Regions from separate parts of the Ruegeria sp. HKCCA5426 genome, predicted to be linked through region 1. Evidence: riboswitches for the same ligand, from Rfam matches in the RefSeq annotation. Region 1 holds a riboswitch; each other region holds the start of a gene.

Region 1 (4,188 bases):
CCACGTGCCCGGTCATTTGCAGCAATACCACCAGAGCCGACCGCCCGGCAAGCTGGCAGGCGCATACGATTCTTGACCGGAACATCAAAATGCAGGGGCAAGATCTGGTTTTGAAAATCGGTGTGTTCTCTGTCCTCCCACCGCAGACGGCCAAGTGGGAAGCGCACCGCCTGAAAGGTGCCGTTTCGGTAGAGGACATCCTGACGTGCGCCCATCGAAAAACGCGGGAATTGCGATCCGGGGGATGCGATCTGATTGTGGCACTTGCCCATACAGGGCTTGGCGCCGCTGCACCCGCGCCCAACCTTGAGAATGCGGCTATCCCCCTGGCAGCGGTGCCCGGAATTGATGCGATTATTGCTGGGCATTCCCACTTGACCCTGCCCGGCTCTGCTCATCAGGGTCTGAAGCATGTAGACCCACAACACGGTCTTGTTCACGGAAAACCGGTTGTGATGCCGGGCGCGGCCGGTTCGCATCTGGGCATCATTGACCTGACGTTGCACCAAAAAGACGCGGGCGGGTGGTCGATTGGGAACCAACATGTGGAACTGCATTCTGTTTCACCAGCGACGCCCGCGGCCCCGACGGAAGAGGACACTGATCTGAAGCGTCTGTTCGCACAAGCACATAAAGAGACACGGTTGCACTCGGCCAAGCCTGTCGGCGAAACGCGTCAGAATTTGCACAGTTATTTCAGCTTCTGTGCGCCGGACAGGGGGGCTTGCGCTGGTCGCGGCAGCGCAAGCCGCCGCGTTGCGCCCCTTCCTAAAAGGAACAACGCACGAGGGCCTACCGGTTCTGTCAGCCGTATCGCCTTCGAAATTCGGAGGGCGCGCAGGGCCACGATCCTTTACCGACGTTCCGGCGGGTCAAATCCGGCTTCGCCATGTCAACGACCTGAACATCTTTCCAAACGAAATGCAGGCCGTCGTGGTTTCGGGCGCGCAGATTAGAGACTGGCTTGAGATGTCGGCTGGCGTGCTCAATCAAATGCACGCAGGTCAACAAATCGAACTGCGGAATTCCGCTCGCGCCGGTTACAATTTTGATATCCTGCACGGCCTTAGCCACCAGATCGACCTTGGTATGCCCGCGCGGTTCGACGCGGGCGGCAATTTGACGAATTCATCGCATAACCGCGTCAAGAATATTCGCCTTGCCGAGCACCCTATCGACGATCAGCAATCCTTTGTTGTTGCCCTCAACAACTACCGGGCCAGCGGAGGTGGGCATTTCCCCTTCGTAGACACCGCAAGGCAGATTCCGTTACCAGTTTTGTCGATCCAATGCATTGTTCGGGATTATGTCGCGGGCCGCCTTCCCGCGGATCCGTTGGCGGATGCGCCGCGGCCATTCACACTCAGACCGCTATCCGGGGCGTTTGCGATTCTCAGAACCAGTCCCAAGGCGCAGCACCATTTAGCTGAATTGCAGACGTATAACCCGTCAGTCATTGGGCGCGATGACGATGGTTTTTTACTAATCCGGCTTACGCTGTGACGGGTTGTCATCCGCAAACGAAATGCATATATCCACCCCTGAGAGGTTGGCGCGGGCGAGCGCCTCGCCAACCTGGTCAGGTCCGGAAGGAAGCAGCCACAACGAGCCCCGCTTGGGTCGATGTCCAACCTCTCACTTCCCCCCACATGCTTAAGGCTATTCCGCGATCCGGCATGAACAAGCCCGCCGCCCTATCGGGAAGACAACCCTGCGTCTAAAGCGGTGACAAAGCCCGCTTGACTCGGACCGATTTCACCGGATAGCGATGACTTGATGGTTCTCGACCCGGCTTACCGGGAAGGGATGAAAAGGGAACACGGTGCGGTCCTACCCCGGCGATGCCGAAACGGACCAATGCCGCGACTGCCCCCGCAACTGTAAGCGGTGAGCAATGCCGAGACACCACTGGCCCAACGGCTGGGAAGGTCGGCAAAGCGATGACCCGCAAGTCAGGAGACCTGCCATCTGACTGAAACCGAAACTCGGGCGGGGTGTCCGGGCAGGTCAAAGCCGCACAAAGCGACCTGACCCACGCCCCCCGTCCATCGCGCGGAGGGCGTACAATGATCTGGAAGACAAAAACGCACGAGTTTTCTGCAACAATTTGTCAGAAAACCGGCAAACCGTGTCCGGCCTTGGCAAGGATGGCACGTGCCATGGCGGACGCGATAGCAACAGCGCAGCCTGTCACAACCAAAGAGTTCGAGGTCGAAGGCAGCGGAGAGCTTTCGCATTGCGCAGAAGGGTGCACAGCACGGTTTCGCGCCCATTCAGATCTGATCAGGGTATATTGTGGAACGGCCCTGGAAACCCCGACAACAAAGTTGGACGATTACGCCGACATGATGTTCGGGACCAGCCTGTCGGCCATGCCAACCGGAACGCTGTCCGATATGCCCTGCGCAATGCTCGAGGTTACAACCTTGGGACTGCGTCCCGCGGCTGGTGACCCACAACCAGCCATGGCGTGACGTCAAAGCCCGGTTGATGCCGGTGCCGTGGCCCAAGCCATCTGCGCGTCGGTTTCGACGGCGCACGGCCGGACAGCGCGCAACCGGCGCAGCGCCTTATCCGGGGCTTCACCGCCTTCGACCAGCAAGCGCAACACAATCATGCCGGACCGCCCGCATCCGCCCCGGCAATGAACCAAGACCCGTCCACCCGCAGACAGGACGCGGTGTGCATCGGTGCTGGCGTTTGGCCAATCACACCTTACGTTCGATGACGGTGCGCCAAAATCCTGCACCGGAAGATGAACCCAAGTGATTGCGCGGCTCTGCAGGTCGCGCCAGAGGTTGTGCGCTCCTGCGGCTTCCAACTCACCGGAGGTTGTCATCGAAATCACCATGACTGGGCGCCATTGCATGATCCGCTCAAGATCCCCGGCAAAGTCGCCGAGCCGACCTGGCATTTGCGCCAAGCCCAACAGACCGGACCGAACCGGCATTGAGTAAATTTCAAACCTGTCCAAGGTGCGCACTCTGCCCGAAGGAAATGGCTGGGCAAGCCGATACACGCCCACCCGAACCTGTATCCAATGCGCCGCAGTAATCCAAATCGAATTTCATCGCTCCCTGCGGTGGACGTGAGCGGCAGGGGTCACTACGCTGCAAAGCTGATACGAATCCGACAGAGCAGACATGACCGAAACACCAAGCCCCGCCTATCAGGTGCTCGCCCGCAAATACCGTCCTGAAACTTTTGCCGACCTCGTGGGCCAGGACGCCATGGTACGCACCCTGAAAAACGCGTTCGAGGCCGACCGGATAGCGCAGGCCTTTGTCATGACCGGCATTCGCGGTACCGGCAAAACCACCACCGCGCGGATCATTGCCAAGGGCATGAACTGCATCGGACCAGACGGTGAAGGCAAAGCGACAATCGAACCCTGCGGCCAGTGCGAACACTGCGTGGCCATCATGGAGGGCCGCCATGTCGACGTAATGGAGATGGACGCCGCAAGCCGCACCGGTGTGAACGACATTCGCGAGATCATCGAAAGCGTCCGCTATCGTGCCGCCAGTGCGCGCTACAAGATATACATCATCGACGAAGTTCACATGCTGTCGAACAGCGCGTTCAACGCTTTGCTCAAAACCCTTGAAGAACCGCCAGAGCATGTGAAGTTCATCTTTGCCACAACCGAAATCCGCAAGGTTCCGGTGACGGTCCTGTCGCGGTGTCAACGCTTCGACCTGCGCCGGATCGAACCCGAAGACATGATCGGCCTGCTGAAAAAAATCGCAACTGCCGAGAACGCTCAGATTGCCGAGGACGCCTTGGCGCTGATCACTCGTGCGGCGGAAGGTTCGGCCCGGGATGCGACCTCGCTGCTGGATCAAGCCATTTCGCATGGTGCCGGGGAAACCAGCGCGGATCAGGTGCGGGCCATGCTGGGGTTGGCTGATCGCGGGCGGGTGCTGGACCTGATGGACATGATCCTGCGCGGCGATACCGCCGGAGCGTTGACGGAGCTTGGCGGTCAATATGCCGAAGGTGCCGACCCGCTGGCCGTACTGCGCGATCTGGCCGAGATCACGCATTGGGTCTCGGTGGTCAAGATTACGCCGGACGCAGCCGAAGATCCGACAGTCTCGCCTGACGAACGCGCCCGGGGCGTCCAGATGGCCGAGGCCCTTCCCATGCGCATTCTGACCCGGATGTGGCAGATGTTGCTGAAAGCAC
Region 2 (4,188 bases), on a different contig from region 1:
CCAAAGCTAAAAGATGATGAAGGTTAAGGCGATTTGGTTGTGAGAGAGTTCGCAACCAAATCCCGCAACAAATCCCGCAACATTTCTTGGTTACGAAGAATGCGAGGCTCGCTTAAGCATCTGTTTTTATTATCAATTAGTTCAGATTGGGTTCGATTTTAAAACAGGTACTCGCCTCCATTTTATTCTAAATCATCGACTTAGCTCTGTGGTGCTCGAGTTAAGCACTTAGGCAATAGCGCCCTCCCTGCGCCTAAGCCCATCAAGAAATGGCATTTTTGTTCCCGTAGGCCTTACCCTGCTTCTGTTGCTAGAAAAGCGATCCTGCCCACAGGAGGACCGCTGCGCGCCCGGTGGACAAGCGCGCGGCGGCAAGGTGACGGAATTCATGAATAACTAAACGGCGTTGCGACCCTGAGGGACGACCTCGTACCCTGGCTCTTCGGGTTCATCGTCTTCCATCTCGGGTGGAAACCCTGGGGCGCTGACATCCAGCCCCGTCGCATCCTCCAGGCGCCGGATAATGTTCGGCGAAAGCTCCCGCTCTCCGTAACGTGCGATGGCGTCGTCAAAAATGCGGATCATCAGCGGGTTCATTTCAAGCGGAACACCGGCGCGGTCTGCCACCTCCTGAAACAGGCCGATGTCCTTTTTCACAAGGTCCATTGTGAATGAGATATCCCGCGATCCGTTCAAAATGACCTGGCTTTCTGTCTCATGGACAAAGGATGTACCCGAAGAGATCTTGATGGCCTCATACGTGGTATTCAGGTCCATACCGGCCGCCTTGGCGGTGACCAATGCTTCGGCGCAAGTGATCAGATTCGCCGTGGCCAGATAGTTTGTCAGGACCTTCAGTACCGAGGCCGAGCCGAGATCACCGGTGTGCAGGATGCGCCGGCCCATTGTCGTCAGAAATGGCAGGATACGCTCAAAGGTATCCCGGTCACAGCCCGCAAAGATCGAGATGTTGCCCGTCGCAGCGCGGTGGCACCCGCCCGACACAGGGCAATCCACCGCTGCGCCGCCGCGTTCGATTACAAGGGCACCCAGCCGTTTGACCTCGGCCTCGTCGGTGGTGGACATCTCCATCCAGATCTTGCCGGTACGGACATTGGGCAGCATCTCTTGCATCACCGCATACGACGCGGCGGGTGATGGCAGGCAGGTAATGACCGCATCGCTGTCGCGCATCAACTGCGCAGGGCTTTCGGCGGCCTTTGCACCCTGCGCAACAAATTCAGCCACCAGATCGGGATTAAGATCATGCACGGTCAGGTCGATCCCGTTGCGAAGCAAGGATCCCGATAGTTTTCCACCCACATTGCCCAGCCCGATAAAGCCTACCTTCATGCGACATACCTCTCTTGTTTAGGACATGGCAGCATGACGCTTGCCCCCAAGTCATGCCGCCCAGCGACGCTGTCAGGTCGCTTTTTCACTCTGGTAGCGCAGATATCTGCGAGTCGCTTGACAATCCCCTGCCGGGTGCCGCATGTCCGATCCGTTGGTGTCCATCTGAGGATGGATGAAAAGGGAATGTGTCAGCGGGTCTTCCGTGAAACACAGCCGCCCCCGCGACCGTGACCGGAGAGGGTGCCCAAAGCCACTGGCCAAAAAGGTCGGGAAGGCGGGACATCTGACAGGGCTATGCCCCGATATCCGCAAGCCGGGAGACCTGCCAACGCCCGAAGATGTAACCGGACGGGGTGTTCCGGTGTCGGGTCCATGTCGCAACGCGTGGCCCGCATGAGACCCCGTCCCCCACAAAGAGGATTTGGGGGGATGAGAGACGTGACCGATACTGCACCAGTCGAGCTGCTGGTCTGCACCACCTGTCGCCGAGGACTGCCCGTCGAGGACGACGCGCAGCGGCCCGGCGCATTGCTGCACAAAGCCCTTGAACAGGCCACGCTGCCAGAGGGCGTTATCCTGAAAGCCGTAGAATGCCTGTCGAATTGTGATCAGGGCTGTTCCATCGTTCTACGCGGTGGGCCCGAACGCTGGACGTTCGTGTATGAGCACCTGAATGAAAGCGACCATGTCGAAACCATCGTCGAAGGTGCGACCAAGTACCTTGCGACCGAAGACGGCTTAGTCAAATGGCGCGAACGCCCCGAACATTTCCGCAAAAACTGCGCGGCCCGCATTCCCCCGATTGGAGCCCAGAAATGAGCAACTTGGAAAAACTCCCCGTCACCGTGATCACCGGCTTTTTGGGCTCGGGCAAAACAACTTTGGTTAAGCACCTGATGCAGAACCCGCAGGGCAAACGTCTGGCCGTGGTGGTCAATGAGTTCGGCGATGTTGGCGTCGATGGCGACATCCTGAAATCCTGCTCGATCCCGGATTGCCCGGCAGAGAACATCATGGAACTGGCGAACGGCTGCATCTGCTGCACCGTGGCCGACGACTTCATCCCGACCATCGAAGCTCTGATGGCGCTGGAGCCGCGTCCCGATCACATCCTGATCGAAACCTCTGGCCTCGCCCTGCCCAAGCCGCTGCTGAAGGCGTTCGACTGGCCCGATATCCGTTCGAAAATCACCGTCGATGGCGTGATCGCGCTGGCCGATGCCGAGGCTGTGGCTGCCGGTCGCTTTGCGCCGAATGTCGAGGCCGTGGACGCTCAGCGTCTGGCCGATGACTCGATTGACCATGAAACGCCCCTATCCGAGGTGTTTGAGGATCAGATTTCCTGCGCCGATATCATCCTGCTGACCAAGCCGGATCTGGCCGGTCCCGAAGGCGTCGCCAAAGCGCGCGAGATCATCGCCGCCGAGTCCCCTCGCCCGCTGCCTGTGGTTGAGGTTGCCGAAGGTGCCGTGGACGTCCGTGTTGTGTTAGGACTTGAAGCGGCTGCCGAGGATGACATGGATGCGCGCCCCAGCCATCATGACGGTCACGACGACCACGAACATGACGATTTCGAAAGCATCATCGTCGAACTGCCCGAACAGGCCGACCCGGCCGATCTGGTGGCCAAAATCGAACGTCTGGCGTCTGAACTGAACATCCTGCGCGTCAAAGGCTATGCCGCCGTTCAAGGCAAACCGATGCGCCTGCTGGTGCAGGCCGTGGGCGCGCGCGTGCGTCATCAGTATGATCGCCTTTGGGAACCGGATGAGGCGCGCCGCTCGCGGTTGGTCGTCATCGCCGAGCATGACGATATAAAGGAAGCGGAAATCCGTGATATCCTTGTGGGTGTGAAAGAGGCCGCCGAGTAAATCATGCACGTCGTCTTCCGCGAAAGCCACGGGCTCGAGGAATCCGAGACCCCGACCGATCTGGGCCAGAGCCCGGCGGATTTGGTGGTGCTTTCTTTTTCCGACAGTGACCTAGGCGCATTCGCGGCGGGCTGGCATCGCGGTGGCGGGCCCGAGGGGCGGATGCCGACCCTGCGGCTGGCCAATCTGACGGCGCTGAAACATCCTCTGTCCGTTGACACCTATGTGGAGCAGACTTTGGAGGGTGCCAAGGGTATCCTGATCCGCCTGATTGGCGGGGTGCCCTATTGGGCCTATGGCTTGCAACAGGTTCTGGCGCTGGCGCAGGCCAAAGGAATTGCTGTGGCCGTGCTGCCCGCCGATGGGCGCGAGGATACGCGGCTGGATGACTATTCCACCCTGCCCGTGTCAACCCTGCAGCGCTTGGCACATCTGTGCGACACGGGGGGCGAGGTCGCAGCACAAGCCGCTTTGGCGCAGATGGCGCTGGCAGCGGGGTTGTATGCGGGTCCGGTGATGGGGGCCAAGACCATCCCCGACTGCGGTGTTTGGTGCCCGGATCGCGGCGTGATCCCGGCAGAACAGGCGTTTTCCGGCCATGCGAAACGCGTTGTGGTCAGTTTCTACCGCGCCTATCTCACATCCGCAGACACCGCCCCCGTGGCGGCCCTGATCCGCAGCCTGCGTGCGCGCGGGTTTCAGGCTGTGGGCCTGTTCGCCCCCTCGTTGAAAGCCCCCGCCGCCGCCGACTGGCTGCGCGACACCATCGTATCGCTTTCTCCGTCGGCGATCCTCAACGCCACGTCTTTCTCGGGAAAGGGCGCCTCTGGTACCTCGCCCTTGGACGCAGCGAATGTCCCCGTGTTTCAGGTCGCGCTGGCCACCTCACGCCGCAAAGCCTGGGCCGAGGCGGAACGAGGTCTGTCCCCCGCCGACCTTGCCATGCATGTCGTTCTGCCCG
Region 3 (4,188 bases), 160 kb from region 1:
ATGACGATAACCGCACCCGCCGCCGCACCCGACGAAAGGCCGAACAGGAAGGGATCAGCCAAGTCGTTGCGTGTTGTGGTCTGAAGCACTACGCCGACAACGCCCAGCCCTGCACCGATCACGGCCGCAAACAATGCACGCGGCAAGCGAAGGTCAAAGACAATGCGGTGCAGCGGCGACACCTCGCCATCCGCCATGCCGGTGCCCAGCATCACCGCATCCAACGCAACCGCGGCTGGAATTTGCGTCGTGCCGTAAATGGTCGAAACCAGCAAAAGGGCGGTCACAACAACCGCCCCCAGCAAGAGTGTCAGGCCAAAACGGCCCATATTAGTTCAGGCCCGGGTGCATCGCGTCGGCCATTTTCGAAATCGCCGCGATATTTGCGGGTCCGGGAGTCAGTTCTTCGTAACGTAGGCCAATCCAGCGCTCGTTCCTGACCGCGTCGGTCTGCGACATCACGGGGTGTTCCTGCAGAAACTTGAACGTGTCTTCCGCGCCGTTGCCGGTCTGATAATCCAGCAGCACCAGAAATTCGGGGTTCGAAGCTGCCACAGCCTCCCACGAGGTGCGGCCCCAGCTTGTGTCCATGTCATGAGTGACATTCGCACCACCAGCTGCAGCGATCATCGCGTCAGGGATGGCGAATTTACCCGCGGTAAAGGGCGCGTCGGCTGGCCCATCCAGCAGGAAAACACGGGGTTTTGGCAGGTCCGCAGTCTGCGCCTGGATCGCTGCCAGTTCCTCTTTCCAGCCGGAAACCAGAGCCTCGGCCTTGTCTTCAACATGCATGACCTCGCCCAGACGAAGCACATCATCAAACAACAGGTCCATGCTGGCCTCGGGACGGTCCTTGTCCAGATGCACACAGCTTTCCGTTAGGATCATTGTCTTGATGCCAAAGGGTTCCAGCGTGTCGGGCGTCACGTCGCCCCCCGGCTTCATCCCATAGTACCAACCCGCGAAGAACAGGTCAGGCTCTACCGCCACAAGGTTCTCAACAGTTGGGTATTTCGGCGCAAGCTCGGGGATGTCACCGCGCAGCGTGTCAAACTCGGGGCTGGTCTTGTACCAGCCGGTGATGCCGGTCAGACCCACGATCTTGTCCTGCAGACCCAACGCAAAGGCCATGTCGGTCATGTTCATATCATGCACAACCAGACGCTCGGGCTGGGTGTCGAACACCAGCGGCGCACCGCAATTATCAACTGTGACTTCGTGCGCGACGGCACCACCTGCCAAAACGGTGGTCAACGCCACAGACAAGATCTGTTTCATTCAGAAATATTCCTATTCATAAGTTGTTATCGAGGTTTTTCGGATATCCAGCGCCCGGATCACGCGCCCTTCGTGGTGAAAGCACAGGTAATCGACGCCAAACGTGTCACTAACCCTGTCCGGGGTCAGCACATCGGCGACCAGCCCAAAACCGGTCAGCCGTGTATCTTTCATCAATGCCACATGAGTGGCAAATTCTGGGATCATCACCAGATCATGCAGGATCATCACCACAGTGATACCCAGTTCAGCGACCAGCGAAAGCATCCGCCCCTTCGTGTCTGGATCCAGATGGTTGGTGGGTTCGTCCAGAAACAAAAGCGTAGGATTCTGGGCCAAAGCACGGGCGATATGCGCGCGCTGGCGTTCCCCCCCGGACAGAAAGGCCATCTTTTTTTCGGCCAAAGCACTAAGCCCGGTAAGGCTCAGGATTCTGACCAGATCCGCGGCGTGTTCCTCGGCAGAGCGGTCTGCACGGATCGGAATCTGGCCCAGCGCCACATAATCCCGCAACAGCAACCTGCCATCCGGGAACTCCTGCTGACTGACCACGGCGATCGTCCGCGCCCGATCCCGTGCGGACATCTGTTTCAGGCTGCGTCCGTTGACCAGAACATCACCCTGATTCACCTCGTGCGCGCCGCATAACAGATTCAAAAGCGTCGTCTTGCCTGCCCCGTTGGGCCCGGCAATTGCAAGGATTGCGCCTTCGCATAATGTGAATGAGACCCCCTGCAGCAGTATATCGCCACTAAGAACCTGATGGGTCAGATCACGCGCAACCAAAATAGCTGGGTTGGTCATGGACACACCCCTTTTTGAATTTGGGGCATGCGGGACAGTGTCTTTGTGAACAGTTTTTCCGGACGCTCGGTCGCATTGGTCCAGCCATCTGCGCTGTTTTGGTATTGGTGGGCAAACTCAGTCAGTGCCTGGATATCCTGCGTATCAAGAATGTCACCAAAAAGGTACTGCGCTTTATCGACTGCCTGAAATCCGACAGTCACAGGCCGCGCGCATCCGGCCATGCAATCGACCATGCGGATGGAAAAACCATTTGGCAAACGATCGAACAGCGCGTCGGACAAGCCCTGCGCGTGTACCTCACCCTGACATGTTTTGCAGATGAGAAGAAAATGGTCAGGCGCTGACGGCATGGGTTCCTCCGCCTGCTTCAAAGCGCGGGCAGACAGTGCCGGAAATGTAAACACGATGTGCTCGTGTCATCAAAGCCTCCTTCCAGGACGCCCCGCCCCGGGTTGGTTAACATTTGATGGCAGGTCTCCTGACTTGCGGGTCGATGCTCGGCCATCCTTCCCGGCACTTGGGCCAGTGGGTTGTTGGCGTCGCTCACCGCTTACAGTTGCGGGGGCAGTCACGGACTTGGCGCCAAATGGCGGCCTCACCGTATTCCCTTTTCATCCCTTGGGCGCACCATCGGGAACCATCATCCGAACGAGTGCCCGAGATCACATGTCAGGTCAACGACAATATTGTGGCAGCCAATCAATTTTTGGCAGACGCAAAACCCCATTGACCAATCCAAAGTATAATTGTCCTACACCCCGCTTCGCGACCGCCATCCCGTGAGGCTGAAACCGGCAAACAAAACCGCGGCCACGCAGACGATTGAGGGACCCGCCGGTGTGTCAAACACATAAGCTGAGCGAAGTCCTGCTACGGCCGAGAAAGCCCCGATTGCCGCGGCAATCAATGCCATCGTTTCCGGAGATCGCGCCAGGCTGCGCGCGGCCGCCGCCGGAATGATCAGCATCGCGGCAATGAGCAACACGCCTACAACTTTGATCGCGACAGCAACCGTAACCGCCAGTGACAAAGTTAGGATCAACTGCTCGCGCTTGGGGTCGAACCCGGTGGCGTAGGCCAATTCTTCGTTCAGCGTAGCGGTCAGCAGTTGCGACCATCGCCATACGATCAACGCGACGACCAGCGCGGCCCCGCCCCAGATCACGACAAGATCGGTGCGCGAAACTGACAGTATGTCACCAAAAAGATAGGCCATCAGGTCGATGCGAATGCCCGACAAAAACGACACCGCGACAAGGCCAAAGGCAAGCGACGAATGCGCCATAACTCCAAGAAGGGTATCCATGGCATAACCGCGACCGGACAGCAATGTGACGGCCAACGCCATGATAAGCGCGACAACCAATGCGCCCAGAAAGACCGACATCTGGAAAGCCAGCGACAGCGCAACACCCAGGATCGCAGCATGAGCGGTGGCATCGCCAAAGTAAGCCATACGCCGCCAGACCACAAAACACCCAAGGGGGGCGGCTGCAATTGCCACGCCAATACCGGCGAGCGTTGCCCGCGTCATAAAATCATCAAGCATTATTCTGCCGCTTCGTGAGAGTGGTCGTGGTTGTGATCATGTTCGTGGCGATACAGGGCAAGCGCGCCACCGGTGCCTGTTCCAAACAGGGCGCGGTATTCTGGTGCCGAAGCAACCACGGCAGGCGACCCCTCGCAGCAGACATGACCATTGAGGCAGATCACCCTGTCCGAAGCACTCATCACAACGTGCAGCTCGTGGCTGATCATCAGGATGGCGCAACCGGTTTCCTGTCTCACCGCCTCGATCTGCTGGTAAAAACTGGCCGAGCCTCGCTGGTCGAGGCCTTGCGTGGCTTCATCCAGCAAAAGGATGTCGGGACGATTGATCAAAGCCCGCGCCAGCAATACGCGCTGAAACTGGCCCCCGGACAGTTGGGACATCTGGCGCTTCAAAAGATCCGGCACACCCGCCGCCGCCAGCGCCGCAGCGCAGTCATCTTTTGAAACACGGTGCGTCAGACGCATGAACCTTGCAACCGAGATCGGCAATGTCGGGTCAACATGCAGTTTTTGCGGCACATAGCCGATTTTCAGCCCAGGCTCCCGGGAAAC

Evidence for each region. A riboswitch is a leader RNA that binds a small molecule or an ion and turns the genes downstream of it on or off. The one in region 1 is predicted to bind cobalamin.
Region 2: linked by a shared signal. The riboswitch ahead of GOV87_RS03355 (DUF1636 domain-containing protein) and the one ahead of GOV87_RS05955 (hypothetical protein) in region 1 are both predicted to bind cobalamin.
Region 3: linked by a shared signal. The riboswitch ahead of GOV87_RS06725 (DUF1636 family protein) and the one ahead of GOV87_RS05955 (hypothetical protein) in region 1 are both predicted to bind cobalamin.

The regions. Positions count from the first base shown of each region.
Region 1 is NZ_WQGH01000003.1:164,219-168,406, reverse strand. Features, by position in the region: gene GOV87_RS20640 (hypothetical protein) at 1-956, shown strand, start outside; gene GOV87_RS20400 (5'-nucleotidase C-terminal domain-containing protein) at 877-1,503, shown strand; RNA gene ffs (signal recognition particle sRNA small type) at 1,543-1,641, shown strand; cobalamin riboswitch at 1,761-1,984, shown strand; gene GOV87_RS05955 (hypothetical protein) at 2,160-2,474, shown strand; gene GOV87_RS05950 (dual specificity protein phosphatase family protein) at 2,477-2,974, opposite strand; gene GOV87_RS05945 (DNA polymerase III subunit gamma/tau) at 3,144-4,188, shown strand, end outside.
Region 2 is NZ_WQGH01000002.1:162,005-166,192, forward strand. Features, by position in the region: gene GOV87_RS03345 (hypothetical protein) at 1-27, shown strand, start outside; gene GOV87_RS03350 (NAD(P)-dependent oxidoreductase) at 397-1,353, opposite strand; cobalamin riboswitch at 1,492-1,701, shown strand; gene GOV87_RS03355 (DUF1636 domain-containing protein) at 1,786-2,175, shown strand; gene cobW (cobalamin biosynthesis protein CobW) at 2,172-3,227, shown strand; gene cobN (cobaltochelatase subunit CobN) at 3,231-4,188, shown strand, end outside.
Region 3 is NZ_WQGH01000003.1:321,136-325,323, reverse strand. Features, by position in the region: gene GOV87_RS06740 (iron ABC transporter permease) at 1-329, opposite strand, end outside; gene GOV87_RS06735 (ABC transporter substrate-binding protein) at 331-1,278, opposite strand; gene GOV87_RS06730 (ABC transporter ATP-binding protein) at 1,291-2,082, opposite strand; gene GOV87_RS06725 (DUF1636 family protein) at 2,079-2,435, opposite strand; cobalamin riboswitch at 2,536-2,742, opposite strand; gene GOV87_RS06720 (iron chelate uptake ABC transporter family permease subunit) at 2,837-3,634, opposite strand; gene GOV87_RS06715 (metal ABC transporter ATP-binding protein) at 3,634-4,188, opposite strand, start outside.